One region of the Streptomyces sp. NPDC002467 genome, then DNA from elsewhere that is predicted to be linked to it. Evidence: riboswitches for the same ligand, from Rfam matches in the RefSeq annotation. Region 1 holds a riboswitch; the other holds the start of a gene.
What was found. Region 1 has a riboswitch for guanidine ahead of ACFYYJ_RS04830 (Ohr family peroxiredoxin). Riboswitches for the same ligand answer to the same signal wherever they lie in the genome.
Positions count from the first base shown of each region.

Region 2: linked by a shared signal. The riboswitch ahead of ACFYYJ_RS28160 (multidrug efflux SMR transporter) and the one ahead of ACFYYJ_RS04830 (Ohr family peroxiredoxin) in region 1 are both predicted to bind guanidine.

Region 1 is NZ_JBIARJ010000002.1:324,650-333,570, reverse strand. Features, by position in the region: gene ACFYYJ_RS04850 (amidohydrolase) at 1-277, shown strand, start outside; gene ACFYYJ_RS04845 (hypothetical protein) at 387-2,477, opposite strand; gene ACFYYJ_RS04840 (type 1 glutamine amidotransferase domain-containing protein) at 2,500-3,264, opposite strand; gene ACFYYJ_RS04835 (AraC family transcriptional regulator ligand-binding domain-containing protein) at 3,440-4,462, shown strand; guanidine-III (ykkC-III) riboswitch at 4,516-4,577, shown strand; gene ACFYYJ_RS04830 (Ohr family peroxiredoxin) at 4,654-5,103, shown strand; gene ACFYYJ_RS04825 (hypothetical protein) at 5,096-5,542, shown strand; gene ACFYYJ_RS04820 (ADP-ribosyltransferase domain-containing protein) at 5,649-8,009, shown strand; gene ACFYYJ_RS04815 (lipase family protein) at 8,077-8,921, opposite strand, start outside.
Region 2 is NZ_JBIARJ010000015.1:115,456-124,376, reverse strand. Features, by position in the region: gene ACFYYJ_RS28175 (ABC transporter permease) at 1-276, opposite strand, end outside; gene ACFYYJ_RS28170 (ABC transporter permease) at 338-1,141, opposite strand; gene ACFYYJ_RS28165 (transglycosylase domain-containing protein) at 1,329-3,734, shown strand; gene ACFYYJ_RS28160 (multidrug efflux SMR transporter) at 3,744-4,064, opposite strand; guanidine-III (ykkC-III) riboswitch at 4,105-4,177, opposite strand; gene ACFYYJ_RS28155 (GroES family chaperonin) at 4,224-4,565, opposite strand; gene ACFYYJ_RS28150 (DUF3618 domain-containing protein) at 4,609-4,929, opposite strand; gene bcp (thioredoxin-dependent thiol peroxidase) at 5,052-5,519, shown strand; gene ACFYYJ_RS28140 (HNH endonuclease signature motif containing protein) at 5,665-6,378, shown strand; gene ACFYYJ_RS28135 (HNH endonuclease) at 6,303-6,986, shown strand; tRNA gene ACFYYJ_RS28130 (tRNA-Leu) at 7,029-7,112, shown strand; gene rdgB (RdgB/HAM1 family non-canonical purine NTP pyrophosphatase) at 7,173-7,787, opposite strand; gene ACFYYJ_RS28120 (hypothetical protein) at 7,830-8,210, opposite strand; gene rph (ribonuclease PH) at 8,318-8,921, opposite strand, start outside.

The sequences.
Region 1 (8,921 bases):
CCAGGACCTGGACCCGACCCTGCGGGGCGGCTCCACGGACATGGGCAACGTCTCGCACCTCGTGCCCACCATCCACCCGATGATCGGCTACGACTGCGGCGAGGCGATCATGCACAACCCCGAGTTCACCCGGTACGGGGTCACGGCGCAGGCCGACCGCGCCGTGCTCGACGGGGGGCTGGCCATGGCCTGGACGGCGCTGGACCTCGCGACCGATCCGGACCACCGCCGGTCCCTGCTGGCCCGCCTGGCCGACCGGCTCGTTCCGCGAGGCTGATCGACGCGAGGGGCGCCCCCGGGCCGCACGTGCCGGGGGCGCCCTCGCGTTCGCCGTCGGGGCGTCAGGTCGTCAGGTCGTCAGGTCGTCAGGTCGTCGGATCGTCGGGCTAGGGCCCGGCCGCCGGCATGGCGTAGCCGAGCAGGCCCTCCCTCGTGTACGGCCCTTCGCAGTCGGCCCTGCCGCTCACGAAGTGGTCGAACGCCGAAGGGATGTAGCACCGGTAGAGGGGCACGGAGCCGGGCACCGGCTTGGTGTACACGTATCCGACCGCGCCGAGGGGCCGTTGGCCCTCGCACCCCGGGTCGGGGGTCAGCAGCGAGTGCTCCGCCACCTTGCACTCGTAGAGCCGGACCGTGCCGGGCGCGGGGTCCCGCAGCACCTTCCAGACGCCCTCGTGGGTGAAGCCGGCGGGCAGGGGGCGGGTGGAGGCCAGGTGTCCGGCGTGGGGGCGGTAGCCGCGGACCAGCGGCGCGTAGGGGGTGGTGTGCCCGCTGCTGCGCTCCCAGGTGCGCAGGTAGCCCTCGGCGCCCCGCATGAGTTCGTCCACCACGTCCTGGCCGCCGGTGACCCGGATGTCCTCGATCCAGTCCGGTACGAGGCCGTAGTGGGTGCCGCCGCCGTCGGTGTTGACGTCCCAGACGCGGGAGCCGGTGACCTGCCGGTCGAGGACCGAGCCGCCGTCGGGGCTTCGGAAGGGGTAGTGGACGGGGTTCCCGGCGTCGGCCCGGGGGCCGGGGAGCCAGGCGAAGCCGTTCATGTCGGTGCCGATCCCGTAGCCGGCGCCGTACTTCGCCCGCAGGTCGGCGTGCCTGCGGGCCTCGGCGGTGAACGCGTTCGCCTCGTACATGTGGCCGGTGACGAGGCCGCCCAGGCGGTAGACGCGTTCCGTCCAGTTGTCGTCCGTCCAGCCGTGGGTGGACAGGACGCCGGAGTACTGCTCGGCTTCGAGCACGCGCAGCGCCTGGTCCGCCGCCTTGACGCTCATGTGGTCGAGTTCCAGCATCATGTTGCGCTTCGTCATGCCCAGCACCGCGTACTCGCCGAGCGCGGTCAGGCCCCGCCGGTTGCACTGCGCCGCTTGCAGGGAGGCGTCGTAGCGCGGCAGTTCGACCCCTTCGGGTAGCGCGGCGCGGATCCTGGCCTCGGCCTCGGCGGGCGAGGCTCCGTGGTCCTCGGCCGACAGACCCGCGGCGAGTCCGAAGCCGATCGGGTTGTCGTGCTCGGGGCCGGTGCAGGGCTCCGTGCTCCAGAAGGTTCCGGTGGACAGGAACTGGCCGGCGTTGACGGCCATGCCGGTGGTGCCCGTGTCGAACCGTACGCCGCACAGGGCGTTGTCGAACTTGTGGCACAGGAACATGCTGCGCACGCCGAGGCCGTGCAGTTCGTCGAGGCCGCGGTCGATGTCGGCCATGGTGCAGCGGGCGCCGTCCAGCACCTGCTTGCAGCCGAACGGTTCGGAGGTCTCCACGCCGAGGACGACGGCGAGCTTGCCCTGCCGGATGACCTCGCGGGCTTGGTCGGGCTCCGTGACGACGCGGAACCAGCCCTTGCCGGCGCCGCCGTACATGGCGTCGACGTAGTCCTGGAGTTCGTACGTCTTCCGGATCTGCAGCCTGATCGCGTCCATCTCGTCGCAGCCGCGGTCCTTGAAGAAGTACAGCGAGCAGATGACCCCGTTGGTGACCATGTCGTTCACCAGGACGCGCTGTCCGCCCCGCCAGGCCCGCTCGATCCAGGCGTAGTAGGTCTGCTGGTGGGTGGAGGAGTCGTGGGCCGGCCAGTCGCGGAACGTCGGCCAGCCGGTCGGGTCGTGCCGGCCGTCACCACCCTTGGTGATCATGTCGAAGAGGGCGAGGACGCCGTTCGGGTAGTGCTCGGGGCAGTCCTTCAGGGCGTCCGCCACGCCCGCCGGGGAGAAGACCTTCCCGCAGACCAGCCGCCCTCCGAAGCCCTCGTTCGACATCAGGTGGACGTGCGCGTCCACCCAGCCGCGGACCCGGCCCTGGGCGTCGGTCCCGGTGAACGGCTCTCCCGTGACGCCCACCTGGGAGTCCGGGACCGGGCGCGCCACGGGCTCCCACCACTGCGGACCCGCCGACGCGCCGCCGGCCGCGGGGCCGAGCACGAGGGTGACCATCGCGAGGACCAGGCCGGATAACAGGTACCGGAGTCGCCTGGGGACTCTTCGTCGATTCATCCCGAACCCCTTCAAGAAGCGTTCATGACAATTGGGCCGCCTCGTGGGCGCGGACCAGGGCCAGGTAGTCCGCGGCGAGCCGGTGGCAGTCGCCGGGCCACCGCGCGGACACGTAGTTGCCGTCCTTGACGGTGAAGCCGCGTCCGGGCCGGGCGGCGGTGTCGCGGACGGGCAGCGGCGGGCCGGTGAGGAAGTGGCCCGGATCGGCGAGCGCCGCGGTGACCTCCCGCTGCACGGTGGTGCGGTACGTGCGGTAGTAGCGGCCCAGCCAGAGCCGGGTGAGGTTCCACCCGGTGAGCTCCAGCAGGGCGGTCAGGGCCGTGGTGCGCCTGCCGTGGAGGACCGAGCGCCCGGTGGCGGGATCGGTGGCGCGGGCGGCGAGCAGCACACCGTGGCAGACGGCGCCGACCGGCAGCCCCCGGGTGAAGACCCGGGCGAACAGGCGCTGGGCGGTGGCGTCTTCGAGCAGCGTCCGCATGCCCGCTGCGTGGCCGCCGGGTACGAAGAGACCCGTGACGGCGTCCGGTTCGACGTCCTCGTAGGCGAACGGGGCGAGGAACCAGGGGTCCACGGTGAGGCGCCGGTAGGCGGCGAGTTCGGCGCGGCGGGTCATCAGCCAGGGCGACAGCCAGGAGAAGCCGAGGTCGGTGAGCCTGGGGTCGGCGTACGCGGCCTTCCCGGCGGGGGTCGCGAACCGCACCTCGAAGCCGGCGTCGCGCAGCGCGGCCCAGGGCACCGCCGCCTCGGTCGGGTCGTAGTCGCCTGCGGGGAGCAGGAAGAGAATCACGGCGTACTCCTCATGAGCGGTGTCCGAAGGCGACCTTAGGAGCGCTCCGCGCAGCGGTCATTCACCCCGGCGGCCAACCCGTTGACTCCCCGGGCCGCCGGTCGCGCCGTGCCTCCCCGCGACCGCGGCGCAGGCGGTGTTGACGCGGCCCGTGCTCCGGCATTGACTGGCGGCCGTGTCCCTCATCGAGCCTCCCACCGTCACCTCGTGCTACGCCCTCGCCGTGCTGAGCGCCGCGGCGGAGGGCAGCGGCGGTTCCGGTCACCGGGCCCTGCCCGCGGACCGGCTGGGGTACGCCGAGATGCGTGTCCTGTGGGACGAGGTCCTCGGCGCCCGGGGGGCCGGCCCGCACACCGGGCTCCTCGTGGGCGACCGCATCCGACCCACGGGCCTGCACATCCTGGGCCACCTCGTCCTCACGAGCGCCAGCCTCGCGGAGGCCGCGCTGGCGGCGGAGCGCTACCACCCGCTGGTGAGCCAGGCGGGCAGGGTGAGCGTGGACCGCCGGGGGGACGCCGGCCGGGTCCGCTACCGGCCGACCGTCGACCCGGCGGCCATGCACCCCCAGCAGGTCGAGGCGGTCGTCAGCAGCATGGTGCGGGCGGGTCGCTGGATCGCCGGCGACGGCTGGGCGCCGCTGTCCGTTTCGTTCGCGCACCCGCGTGCGGGCTCCGCGGAGCCGTACGCCCGCGTCCTCGGCTGCCCGGTCGTGTTCGACGCCCCGGAGAACGTGATCACGGTCGCCCACGAGGACCTCGACCGGCGCCGGCCGCTCCACGATCCGGCGCTCAACGCCCTGCACCGGGACTACGCCGACCGGCTCCTGCACCGGCTGTCCTCGCCCCCGGCCGTGGCCGAGCGCGTACGGCAGTGGCTGGAGCACGCCGCGCTCGGGGACGCGGGCCCGGCCGGCCCCGCCAGGGAGCTCGGCCTCAGCGTCCGGACCCTGCGAAGGGCCCTTCAGGCGGAGGGCACGTCGTGGCGCACGCTCCTCGACACGGCCCGCCACGGCCGGGCCCGACGGCTGCTGGATACCACGGCCCTGCCGCTGGACCGGATCGCGCCCCTCGTCGGCCTGAGCGGTGCGACGGCCCTGGTCCGCGCGTTCACCCGGTGGGAGGGCATGCCTCCGGGGGCGTACCGCAGCCGCGGGCCCCGGCTCTCGTCCCCGGATCACGGCGGGGCCGCCAACGGGTGAGGAAGGTCACCGCCCTGCGGGTCCCCGGACGGCCACCTCCGTTGCTAACTTGTGCGGCGGCCTTGCGAGGCCCCGGACGAGATGCGCCGTACCCGGTTACGCACGACGACGCGCGAGGTGCCGCAGGAGCGGCGCCGACCGCTGTCCGCGCCCGCGGCAGCGTCCTCGTCGAGCAAGATGGGCCGTACGCCATGACCGTGCCACTCACCCGCAGCCTGTACCGGACGACCGCGCACGCCGACGGGGGCCGCACCGGCTCCGTCCGCACGGACGACGGTCGGCTGGACGTCCGCCTGGCCCCGCCGCGCAAGAAGGTGCCCGGCACCACCAATCCGGAGCAGCTGTTCGCGGCCGGTTTCGCGGCCTGCTTCACGTCCGCGCTCGCGGAGGTCGCCGCCGAGTTCGGGGCGGACGCCTCCGCCGCGCGCGTGGCCTGCGAAGTACAGCTCGGCACCACGGACACCCCCGCGGGCTACGGCCTCGCGGTGGCCCTCACCGTCAGCCTGCCGGGGTGGCGGGCGACGGACCTCCAGCCCCTGCTGCACCGTGCGGACGCGGTCTGCCCGTACTCGCAGGCGGTGCGCGGCAACGTGCCGCTGACCCTGCTGGCCGTGGACGACTCCCCCGCCGACCGTGCCTGAGCGCCGGCCGCCGACGGACCGGTTCGAGGCCGGCCCCGGCATCCCGGTGCCCGAGCACGGCGCCTGGCTGCGGCGCGGCATCAGCCGCGACGGCGGGCCCCTCCTGGAGGACCGCGAGGTGGTGTGGTTGCAGGCGGGCCCGTACTACGCCGACAGCCGGGGCTTCGCCGGTACGACCTCCTTCGACGGTTCACAGGTCCACTTCCACCACCTCACGGGCGAGCCCGGCGAGGACGCCGGGACCTTCCGGCGGGAGGGCGCGAACCTCGTCGAGCGGGGCACCAACCCGGACGGCAGCACCTTCCTGGAGATCTGGACCCCGCTGCCCGGCGCCGACGGCGCCACCGGCTCCTGGTCCGGTGAGGACCACCACGTGGTGCGCGTCGGCCGGCACGTGGTGCACGTCGATTCCCGTGCGGGTACGTACTGGCGGCTGTGACGCGCTGTCATGACGGCAGGTCATCGTCCCCTTGTCGGAACGGCGTTGTCAGTGGTGGCGGCTAGGTTCGAGTTGTTGCCGAAGCCGTTTCCGACAGGAGTGGACGATGACCGAGAGCAGTGGCCGACCCGTGCTCAGGGTTGTACTGACAGACGTCAACGAGCGTGTGGTGGAGGCCTGGCGGGCGGCATTCGCGGACACCCCCGGCATCGAGATCCGCCGGGGCTCGATCCTCGACGAGGACGTCGACGCCTGGGTCACGCCGACGAACTCCCGGGGCCGGATGGACGGCGGGGTCGACGCCGTCATCAAGCGGCACCTCGGATCCGGCATCCAGTTGCGGGTGCAGCGCGCGATCCGCGACCGGTTCGCCGGCACCCTCCCGGTGGGCAGCGCGGTCTGCGTCCCGTCGGGGGCGACGGTCCCCCGGTACCTGATCTCGACGCCGACGATGGTGCGGTCCTCGCAGAACGTGAGTGCCACGCTGAACGTGGCCCTGGCGTGCGCCGCCGCGTTCCAGGCCGTGCACCGGCAGAACCGGAAGGAACCCGGCAGCATCCGCTCCGTGGCGCTGGTCGGGATGGGCGCGCAGACCGGCAGGGTTCCGGCCAGGGTGTGCGCGAACCTGATGTGGACCGGCTACACGCTCTTCCACGACCACTGGTTCGAGGACGACGACGAGCTGCGCGCCACGATCACCGCGCAACTGGACGGCATCGAGAACGCCCCGGTCGAGCAGCGGGTGCGCATCGTGCCGCCGCCGGCCGCGACCCCGGCCGCAGCGGCCGCTGCCCCGGAACCGGCAGCAGAACCGCCATCGGAACCGGCAGCAGAACCGACGGCCGTCGCACCGGCACAGGCCCAGGACCCGGCCCAGCCCGCCGCGGACGACCCGCTGGCCCTCGCCGAACTCTTCGACGGGGGCGGTGAGCCCTGGCTCCCGCTCCTGAAGCCCGTCATCGAGGCGCGGCCCGACGCGGCCCGGTTCATCGGGAAGGGCCGCAGTCCCGAGGTCGTCCCGGTCCGCGAACTGACCTTCCAGGCGCTGAAGCCCAACCCGCCGCACAAGTGGAAGGTCGTCGTCTTCGGCCAGAACCCGTACCCGCGCCCGGAGAGCGCGACCGGCATCGCCATGTTCGACAACACCTTCAACGACTGGAAGGACAGCCAGTTCGGCCGGGTCGTCAGCATCCGCTGCATCATCAAGGCGGCGGCGATGTGGAAGTACGGCATCGCCAAGAAGACGCCCATCGCCGATGTGCGCGCACTGCTGAAGGAGCGCGAGACGGTCCAGCCGCCGGAGTGGTTCCAGGCGATGCTGACCCAGGGTGTGCTGCTGCTGAACGCCTCGCTGACCGCCAGCGGTGACGGTGCGATGGGCGCCGACCAGCACACGACGTTCTGGCGGCCCGTCGCCGAACGGATCGTCGAGGAGATCCTCAGGGCCAAGCAGCAGGCCGACGAGGAGGACCGCGGGGTCGTGTTCGCGTGGTGGGGAGCGCACGCACGCAGCCTGAAGAAGGTCGTCCTGCGGCTCCAGGAGAAGTACCCGGACGTCGAGGTCCGGCACATCGACCACGCGAACCCGGCGGCGCAGGGCGACATCTTCTGCGAGGGCGACCACTTCGCGATGGTCAACGAGGCCCTCGCCTCGCTGGGCGCCGACGGGATCGACTGGCTGCCGAGCAAGGGGTGGGACGGGGCGGCGGCCGCCGCGGGCGGCGGGGACGGGGGTGTCGCGGCACGCATGGGCGCCTTCATCGAGTCGACCATGAACCTGCACCAGCTGTACCTGGAGCGACTCACCAGCGTCAAGGACGAGGGCCTGGTCCTCCCCGCGATCACCGGTGTGTTCGACACGCCGCTGATGGACTTCCAGGACGCCGTCGCCCCGGTGGCGAAGGCGTTGTCCGGGATCGCCGGACACATCGACCGCTCTCGGGACTTCGGCAAGCGGAGGGCGGACGAGACGACCGTCGGCCTGTCCGCCGACGCGATCGCCGCGCTCTACCTCTACACCTGCGAGTCCGCCTTCTACCGGGAGATCAACGCCGTCCTGCGCTCCCCGGACCGCACCAGGGTCACGCCCTACCTGCCGTACCTGCGGCTGCTGTTCTCGGCGGTGTCGGGGCTGCCCGCCCACACGCAGCCGCTGTGGCGCGGTGTGTCGCTGGACCTGCGGTCGCAGTACCCGGTGGGCAGCACGGTGACCTGGTGGGGCGTCTCCTCCTGCACCTCCGACCTGAAGGTGGCCCGGTCCTTCCTGGGCAGCCGGGGCAAGCGGACCCTCTTCGAGGTGACGCCCTCCCAGGCGGTCGGGATCCGGAACTTCTCCGCCTTCACCGGGGAGGAGGAGTACATCCTCGCGCCGGGCACGCAGCTCAAGGTGACGGACGTGAAGAGCGAGCGCGGCGGGCTGTGCACGGTCAGGTTGTCCGAGGTGGCCGACGCCTCCATGGTGTCCTGACCCCCGCTCGCCCGTGTCCCCGCCGCCGCATCGAATGCGGCGGCGGGGACACGGGCCGCGCGCGGCCTCAGGACGCCGGCACCGGCTGCTCCGGGGTCAGGGAGTTGCCCGCGGGGATGCGACCGCAGTCGGACGGGGCGGTCCGGCCCGCGAACCGGTCGTTCATCCAGCCCATCGCGAGGGGCGCCCAGACGACGGGCACGCCGACGTGGCTGAGCAGGTCGAACTGTTGGTACTCGATGGATCCGTTGCCGGTCGAACAGTACTGCCGGGCCAGTGTCCGGACGTCCCCGGCGACCATGACCCCGTCACCGGTGCCGATGCCCGGACGGTTACTGAAGGTCCCCTCCAGGACTCCCCCGTTGCCTTGGGCGATGAATCCCGGGACGGACGGGGTCGGCGCCGAGCCGAGGTTGATCCGGTTCACCGCGTCGAGGAAGGCGGGCACCGAATTCGGGTCGGCGTACTGCGGCTTCGCCATCTTCTTCCAGGTCAGCCCGGGGTAGCGGCCCAGTGCGTCGACGATCGACCCGCGCTCCAGCTTCTGGTAGACCCCCTGCCCGTAGTCGTTGAGGTAGGGCTTGAGGTCGATGCCGTACGAGCGGGAGACGCCGATGAGCGCCATGGGAATGACACCCGTCCACACGAGGGAGCCGTCCACATACTTGAGGTTGTGCGCCGGGTCCACGAGCAGACCGCCCTCCGCGAATCCGACGAGCTTCGCGTTGACCTCGGGTGCGTAGGTGGGTGCGAGCGCGGCCGCCCAGTTGGTCGCGATGGCGCCGCCCGAGTAGCCCAACAGCCCGAACCTGGTGTCCCGGTTCATGCCGGTCTCCGCGGACCCGGTCGCGGCGCGGATCGAGTCCAGCGTGTTGGTCGCGTACTCCGGGCCGGCCGCGAAGTTCGCGGTCT
Region 2 (8,921 bases), on a different contig from region 1:
CAGCAGGTCCGCCAGCCCCAGGGAGGCCGAGGCCGTCCCGTACAGCAGCGCGATCTCGGGCAGCGTGAAACCGCCCAGCACGTCCACGTGGGAGAACATGATGTAGATCGCGACGAAGTCGAGGAGGGTGATCGCCCCGTTCCCGAAGGCCGACAGGAGGAAGGACGTCCGGTACGTCATCGTCGACCGGATCCACATCCGCACGATCAGCCCGTAGCCCCGCACCCCCTCCACCGCCCGGCTGCGCCGCCGCGGCTCCTCGCGCGGGGAAACCACCGCGGCCCGCCCGGAGTCCGGCTCCGGCTCACGCTCCGGCCCCCGCTCCACCAGCGCCGTCTCAGCCACCCTGCACCACCACCTTGCGCGTCGCCGCCGACTGCAACACCCGTCCCACGCCCAGCAGTACGAGCGCCCAACCGGCCTGGAACCCCAGCGCCCGCGCCACGCTCCCGGCCCCCGCGTGCGTACCCATCAACACGTCGATCGGCACTTGCAGGATCGCCGACCACGGCAGCACCCGCACGAACTCCCCGAAACCGCCCGGGAAGACGGTCAGCGGCAGCAACATCCCCGAGAAGAAGATCGAGACCACCGTCGCCACCAGATTGATCCCCGACCCGTCCATCAGCCAGAACGCCATCAGCCCCAGCAGATAGCGCACCGCGAAACTCACCACCAGCCCGAGCCCGACCGACACCAGGAACAGCGCCCAACGCACCGGATCGGCCGGCAGCGCCAGCGTGAAGAACAGCGAACCCGCCAGCAGCGGCAGCAGCCCGCGCCCCACCAACTGGAAGCCCGCCCGGCCCATGTCCGAGGCCAGCCACCACATCTGGAGGTCCGCCGGCCGGTACAGGTCGACCGCGATGTCGCCCGTACGGACCCGCTCCTGGATCTCCTCCTGGAAGCCGCCGCCCAACATCGCCGCGGCGGCGAGCAGCGACTGGCTCATCCACACGAAGGTCAAGGCCTGCGCCTGGTCGTACCCGCCGAGCCCGGGGCGCTCGTCCCACAGCGCGATGTACGTGTACGCGACGATGAAACCGAACACGGTGTTGGTGAACACACCGGCCGCCGTCGCCGTCCCGTACGTGGCGTAGCGCCGGAACCCGCCCGCGGCCACCGCCAGGTAGAGGCCCACTCGCTGACGCACCGTATCCCTCCCATTTCCACGTCGTTCCTACGTCGGCCAAAGCGCGCGAGCTTAGTGCGGAGGGGCGATCCACGCGACCGATTTACGCCCGTCCGGAGCGGAATCACCGGCCATCGGGTAGACACAATGAGGTACAGAAGTGGATATTTCGAACGGCGGCGAGGAGTCCCCGCAGATGAGCGACCAGTCACCACCCCCGGGCTGGACCCCTCGCGACCCGGACTCCCCCGACGAACAGCCGCAGCAGCCACGGGCACGGCGCGGCGGCAAGCCCCCCAAGCCCGGGAAGAAGCCCCGCCGCCAACGCACCGGTTGGCGACGCCTCGTCCCCACCTGGCGCATGGTCCTGGGCGGCGTACTCGTCCTCGCCCTGCTGCTCGGCGGCGCCCTCGTCGCCGGCTACCTGCTGGTCCACATCCCGCCGGCCAACTCCGCCGCCACCGCCCAGTCCAACGTGTACCTCTACTCCGACGGCTCCCAGCTCGCCCGGGACGGCGAGGTCAACCGCGTCAACGTCCCGCTCTCCCAGATCCCCCGCACCGTCCAGGAAGCCGTACTCGCCGCCGAGGACCGGGACTTCTACTCCGAGCGGGCGGTGGACCCCAAGGCGATGCTCCGCGCCGCCTGGAACACGGCCACCGGCAAGGGCACCCAATCCGGCTCCACCATCACCCAGCAGTACGTCAAGAACTACTACCTGGGCCAGGAACAGACCATCAAACGCAAGGTCAAGGAGTTCTTCATCGCGATCAAACTCGGTCGCGAGAAGTCGAAGGACTACATCCTGGAGGGCTACCTGAACACCAGCTACTTCGGCCGCAACGCCTACGGCATCCAAGCCGCCGCCCAGGCCTACTACGGCAAGGACGTCGGCAAACTCTCCACCGCCGAGGGCGCCTACCTCGCCACCCTCCTCAACTCCCCCAGCGCCTTCGACGTCGTCTCCCACCCCCAGGGCCGCGACCGCGCCCTCGCCCGCTGGAACTACGTACTCGACGGCATGGTCAAGAAGGACTGGATGCCGGCCGCCGAACGTGCCGCCACCCGCTTCCCCGAACCGGGCAAGGTCCGCCCCGCCGCCGGACTCTCCGGGCAGCGCGGCTACCTCGTCGAAGCCATCAAGGACTACATCACCGACAACAAGATCCTCGACGAGAAGACCCTCGCCGAAGGCGGCTACCGCATCACCACCACCATCGACAAGCGCCGCCAGAACGCCTTCGTGGACGCCGTCAACGCCCAGGTCATCAGCAAGCTCGAACCGGAAACCCGCAAGGCCGACCGCTACGTGCGCGCCGGAGGCGTCTCCATCGACCCCTCCAACGGCAAGGTCGTCGCCATGTACGGCGGCATCGACTACACCAAGCAGTACGTGAACAACGCGACCCGCCACGACTACCAGGTCGCCTCCACCTTCAAGCCGTTCGTCTTCGCGGCCGCGGTCGAGAACGACTCCCGCACCCAGGACGGCCGCCGCATCACCCCGTACACGATCTACAACGGCGACAACAAGCGCCGTGTCGTCGGCAGCCGGGTCCCCTACGCCCCCGAGAACGAGGGCCAGGTCTCCTACGGGAACATCACCGTCAACGCCGCCACCGACCTCTCCGTCAACGCCGTCTTCGCGCAGATGGTCGTCGACGTCGGCACGGTGAAGGTCAAGAAGACCGCCGTCGACCTGGGCATCCCCGAGGACACCCCGAACTTCGTCCTGGGCCCCGCCATGGCGCTCGGCACCCTCCAGGCCAGCGTCCTCGACATGACCCAGGCGTACGCGACCCTCGCGGACCACGGCCGGCGCACCCCGTACACCTTCCTGGAGAAGATCACCAAGGAGGACGACACCATCGGCCTCCCCGAACGCCCCCGCACCCAGGCGGTCAGCCGCGAGTCCGCCGACACCACCACGTCCATGCTGGTCAGCGTCGTCGACAACGGCACCGGCACCGCGGCCCTCGCCGCCGGCCACCCGGCCGCCGGCAAGACCGGCACCGCCGAACTGGACCGCTCGGCCTGGTTCGCCGCCTACACCCCGAACCTCGTCACGGTGGTCTCGATGATGGGCCAGGACCCCGACACCGGAACCCTGGAATCCCTGTACGGAGCCCTCGGCGAGGCGCGCATCGGCGGAGGCGGCTACCCGGCCCGCATCTGGGCCGCCTACACGAAGACGGCCCTGGAGGGCACCGAGCCCGAGGACTTCGACCTCGAACTCCAGCCGGGCGCGGTCCCGCCCCCGCCCACGCCCAGCTTCGAGCCGACCTCCCCGGAGGAAACCCCCGAGGAACCCTTCCCGAGCCGCCCCGGCCGCCCGAACCGCCCCACGCCCCCGAACGGGACGAACGGCCAGAACCAGGGCGGGCAGAACAACGGAGGCCAGAACCAGGGGGGCCAGAACCAGGGGGGCCAGAACAACGGGGGCCAGACCCAGGGAGGCCAGACGCAAGGCGGCCAGACCAACGCCGGCACCACCACGGGCACCCAGGGCGGCGCCACGCAGGGCACCGACGCGGGAACGGACGCCGGAACGGGAGCGGGGGCGGCAGCCCGCCGCCCCCCACCGTCCGCGTTCCTGGAGTAGCCGGTCCCGTTAGTGCCCGGAGGTGGCCTTCAGCCCCACCACGGCCACCAGCAGCAGGCTGATGAAGAAGATCCGGGCGGCGGTGACGGGCTCACCCAGCACCGCCATGCCGAGCACGGCCGCACCGGCGGCGCCGATGCCGACCCACACCCCGTACGCGGTACCGATGGGCAGGGTCTTCGCGGCGTACGACAGCAGCACCATGCTGGCGACGATCCCGGCACCCGTGAACACACTGGGCCACAGCCGGGTGAAACCGTCGGTGAACTTCATGCCGATCGACCAGCCGACCTCAAGCAGGCCGGCGACGAGAAGAAGAACCCATGCCATGACGGCACCTCCGGGACGACGAGAAATCGAGCGGTACGGGGGTGCGTCGTCTTGTCCTTGACCCGGTACGGCGCGTCTCGTCGGGGTTCTCCTCCACCGTAGCAAAGCAATACGAAAGGGGCCGGTGATCCCGATCACCGGCCCCTACGCTCTACCTGTCTACAGATACAACCCGGTGGAGTCCGTCGACCCCTCCAGCCGCTCCGCGGCCACGGCGTGCAGGTCCCGCTCGCGCATCAGCACGTACGTCGCACCCCGCACCTCGACCTCGGCCCGGTCCTCGGGGTCGTACAGCACCCGGTCGCCCGGCTCGACGGACCGTACGTTCTGCCCGACCGCGACCACCTCGGCCCAGGCCAGCCGCTTGCCGACCGCGGCCGTCGCCGGGATCAGGATCCCGCCGCCGGAACGGCGCTCGCCCTCCGGCAGGTCGGACTTCACGAGCACGCGGTCGTGGAGCATGCGGATGGGCAGCTTGTCGTGGGTGGTGTTCTCGCTCACGCCTCGAACTTACCTGCCCGCGCCCGCCCTGTACTCCGGAGGGTCATCCCCGCTTACGGCGCGCCGACACCACGATCAGCCCGATCAGACCCGCGGCGACCAGCGCGACCGGCACGATCCGGTCGACGCGCGGAGCGCCGTTCTCGTCGCGCAGCCCGGCCTGCACGTCGCTCACGCACCGGTTCACGGCGGCGAAGGCCCGCCCGGCCGTGTGGTCGACGGTCGAGGCGACCCTGGCCTTCGCGTCCCCGATGATCGTGCTCGGGTGCATCCGCACACCGATCTCGTCGAGCGTCTCGGCGAGCTGCTCGCGGCGGCGGACGATGTCCGCCTCGATCTGTGCGGGGGTCCTGGCTTCCGGCACCGCGCTGCCTCCGTCGTCGTTTCGTCGTCGTGTCCCGCATGGGGCGTAGTGCCCCATGGACTCATCGTCAGCTTAGTCTCGTTGCAGAACGATGCTGGTGCCCTCCCGAGGAGACTGTTGACATGAGCGAGCGACTGCAGCCGGGCGACACCGCCCCCGCCTTCACCCTGCCCGACGCGGACGGCAACGAGGTCTCGCTCGCCGACCACAAGGGCCGCAAGGTGATCGTGTACTTCTACCCCGCGGCCCTCACCCCGGGCTGCACGAAGCAGGCCTGCGACTTCACGGACAACCTGGACGTCCTGGCCACTGCCGGCTACGACGTGATCGGCGTGTCCCCGGACAAGCCGGAGAAGCTGGCGAAGTTCCGGGAGCAGGAACACCTGAAGGTCACGCTGGTCGGCGACCCGGAAAAGGCCGTGCTGGAGGCCTACGGCGCGTTCGGCGAGAAGAAGCTGTACGGCAAGACGGTCACGGGCGTCATCCGCTCGACGGTGGTCGTGGACGAGGAGGGCAAGGTGGAACACGCCTTCTACAACGTCAAGGCCACGGGCCACGTAGCCAAGATCATCAAGGACCTGGGCATCTGACCCGCTGCCTCTGCCGACCCCGGCCCGCACCGTGAACCGGTGCGGGCCGCTCGCTTTATCGGACGAAATTCCACGTAACCGTCCGACTATCGGGTCGTTACTCCATGCGAGGGTCGCACGTGCGGCCGGAAGCGAGGGGGACGGAATGCCGACCAGCCCTTACACGAGAGAACGCCTCTCGGAGGCGGCGCGCACATCACGCACGCTGACGGAGGCGCTCAACAAACTGGGGGTCGACCCGAAGAGCGGCTCGCGTGAGCACATCCGCGGGCGAATGAAAGGCCTGGGAGTCGACACCTCCCACTTCGAGCGCGAGGGGCTGAAGTGGACCAAGGAGGTACTGGAGGAAGCAGTCTCAGCCTCGACGAACATGAGCGAGGTGCTCCGCCGCCTGGGGGTGAATGTCGTCGGCGGGCAGCACACCCACATCAGCCGACGAGTCAAGGCCCTGGGGATAGACACCTCGCACTTCAAAGCGCAGTCACGGGCGGGCATACCCAGGAATCGCCGATCACCCGAATCACTGCTGGTGAAACAGCCCCCGGAGCAGGCCCGGCGCATCCAAAGCGACCGGCTCAAGGCCGCAATGGCAGTGCTGGGCGCGGAAGAACGCTGCGCCGAGTGCGGGGTCGAGGCCGTCTGGATGGGTGAACCCCTCCCTCTGGAAGTCGACCACATCAATGGCGACTGGCGTGACAACCGGTGGGAGAACCTGCGACTCCTCTGCCCCAACTGCCACTCGACGACGGACACATACCGAGGCCGAGGCAAGGCCCGGCGCAGGTGGGCAAGCGAACCGGCTACACACAGGAACTGCTGGCCGAAGCCGCCGCCCGGTGCGGCGATATCGACGAGGTGATCGCATACCTCGGCACACGTCCCTACGAACACCTCGGGCGCTATCCGATGAGGCGCTTCGCCCACTTCGGCATAGACGTCACCCACTTCCGCCCCACCGGCGGGCAGGCCCCGCCGCCCTGCGACGAACTCAGGGCGGCCGTCACGCAATCGACGAGCATCGCGGGTACGCTGCGGAAGCTCAACCGGCCGGACAACGGCCACCAGCGAGCACTGCTACGCCCATGGGTGACCGAGGCGAGCCTCGACACCTCGCACCACCTCGGACAAGGCCACTCAAAGGGGAAGCCCGGACCCACCCAGGCGAGGCCGGCGGTCGAGGTGCTGGTCAAGCACGACGGCACCCGCCGCACCAGGACGATTGCCTTGCGGCGCGCCCTCCGCGACATCGGGGTGCCCGAGCAGTGCGCAGGCTGCGGGAGCCCCCCGGAATGGCGGGGACGCCCCATGACGCTGGAGGTCGACCACATCAACGGCGACTGGAGTGATGACCGCCGCGAGAACCTGCGGCTGCTGTGCCCCAACTGCCACGCCATTACGAGCACATGGTGCCGGGGAGGTCGCCGCGGCAATGCTGTCGCCCGCCAGGGCCTGGCGGTCGTAGACTAGCCGCAGCCGGTCGGGATCAATGTCCGAATTTACCGGTTAGTCGCGGTCGTGGTGGAATTGGCCTACACGCAACTTTTAGGTAGTTGTGGGAGAAATCCCTTGAGGGTTCGAGTCCCTCCGACCGCACTCACAGAAGGTCCCGCGCGCACCATCTGCGCACGGGACCTTCAGTGTCGCCCGGGCGGCTCAGCCCAGCAGCGCCCGCACGAACGGCACCAGCGCCCTGAACGCCTGCCCCCGGTGGGAGATGGCGTTCTTCTCCTCCGCCGTCAGCTCCGCGCACGTGCGCGACTCCCCCAGCGGCTGGAGGATCGGGTCGTAGCCGAAGCCGCCCGTGCCGGCCGGGGTGTGGCGGAGGGTGCCCAGGAGGCGGCCCTCGACCACGCGTTCCGTGCCGTCCGGGAGGGCCAGGGCCGCCGCGCAGGCGAAGTGGGCGCCGCGGTGCTCGTCGGCGATGTCGCCGAGCTGGGCCAGGAGGAGGTCGAGGTTGGCCTTGTCGTCGCCGTGCTTGCCGGCCCAGCGGGCGGAGAAGATGCCCGGGGCGCCGTTCAGGACGTCCACGCACAGGCCGGAGTCGTCGGCGATCGCCGGGAGGCCGGTGGCCTGGGCCAGGGCGTGGGCCTTGAGGAGGGCGTTCTCGGCGAAGGTGATGCCGGTTTCCTTGACGTCCGGGATCTCCGGGTACGCGTCCGCGCCGACCAGCTCGTGCGGCAGGCCGGCGTCGGACAGGATGGCGTGCAGTTCGGTGACCTTGCCCGCATTGCGGGTGGCCAGGATCAGGCGCGAAGGCGTGGAGGTCATGCCCGCCATTATTCCGGGCGCCACGCGGCGCCTTCCTCGGCGTCAGCCCGGAGTGCAGACCTTCGAGAGTTCGGAGGCCGCGTCGGCGACCGGCGTGATGTCCGGGGTCGCGTTGCCCTGCTCGATGGCGGTGCGGACGTTCTTGACGGCCGTGTTCATCGAGCCGATGGCCTTGCTCAGGTCGGCGTTGTCCGTCTGGTCGCCGATCTTCTTCAGGTTCGTCTCGATCTGGTTCAGCGCGTTCTGGGCGTCCTGCGGGCTGTTGCCCGCGTTGGAGACGGCCTGCTGGAGGTCGTTGGCGCCGTCCGTGATGGCGACCGCCGTGTTGGCGCAGTCCATCGCCGTGGAGATCGCGTCACAGGAGGTGAGGGCGGGGATGGTGAGGGCGGCTGCCAGCGTCACGGCGGCTATGCGGAGCTTCATTTTTTCCGGTCCCCCCAGGGGTGTGGATACGTGGACGGGCGCGCGGCTTCGACACCGTGCGCCCGTACCCTGCCAGACGCCGGTGCGGGCGCCTACAGTTCCAGCCCCTACAGGTCCAGCTCCAGCGCGCTCAGCTGGAGGGCCTGGAGGTCCGCGCAGCCGCCGGCAGCGAGGTCCAGGAGGGCGTTGAGTTCCTTGCGGTCGAAGGGCTCGCCCTCGGCCGTGCCCTGGACCTCGACGAAGCGGCCGTCGCCGGTGCAGACCACGTTCATGTCGGTCTCGGCGCGCACGTCCTCCTCGTAGCAGAGGTCGAGGAGGGGGACGCCGTCGACGATGCCGACGCTGACGGCGGCGACGGTGTCGGTGAGGGGCTTGCGGCCGGCCTTGACGAGCTTCTTCTTCTGGCCCCAGGCGATGGCGTCGGCGAGGGCTACGTAGGCGCCGGTGATGGCGGCGGTGCGGGTGCCGCCATCGGCCTGGAGGACGTCGCAGTCCAGGACGATGGTGTTCTCGCCCAGCGCCTTGTAGTCGATCACGGCGCGCAGCGAGCGGCCGATGAGGCGGGAGATCTCGTGGGTGCGGCCGCCGATCTTGCCGCGTACGGACTCGCGGTCGCCGCGGGTGTTGGTGGAGCGGGGCAGCATCGAGTACTCGGAGGTGACCCAGCCTTCGCCGCTGCCCTTGCGCCAGCGCGGGACGCCTTCGGTGAAG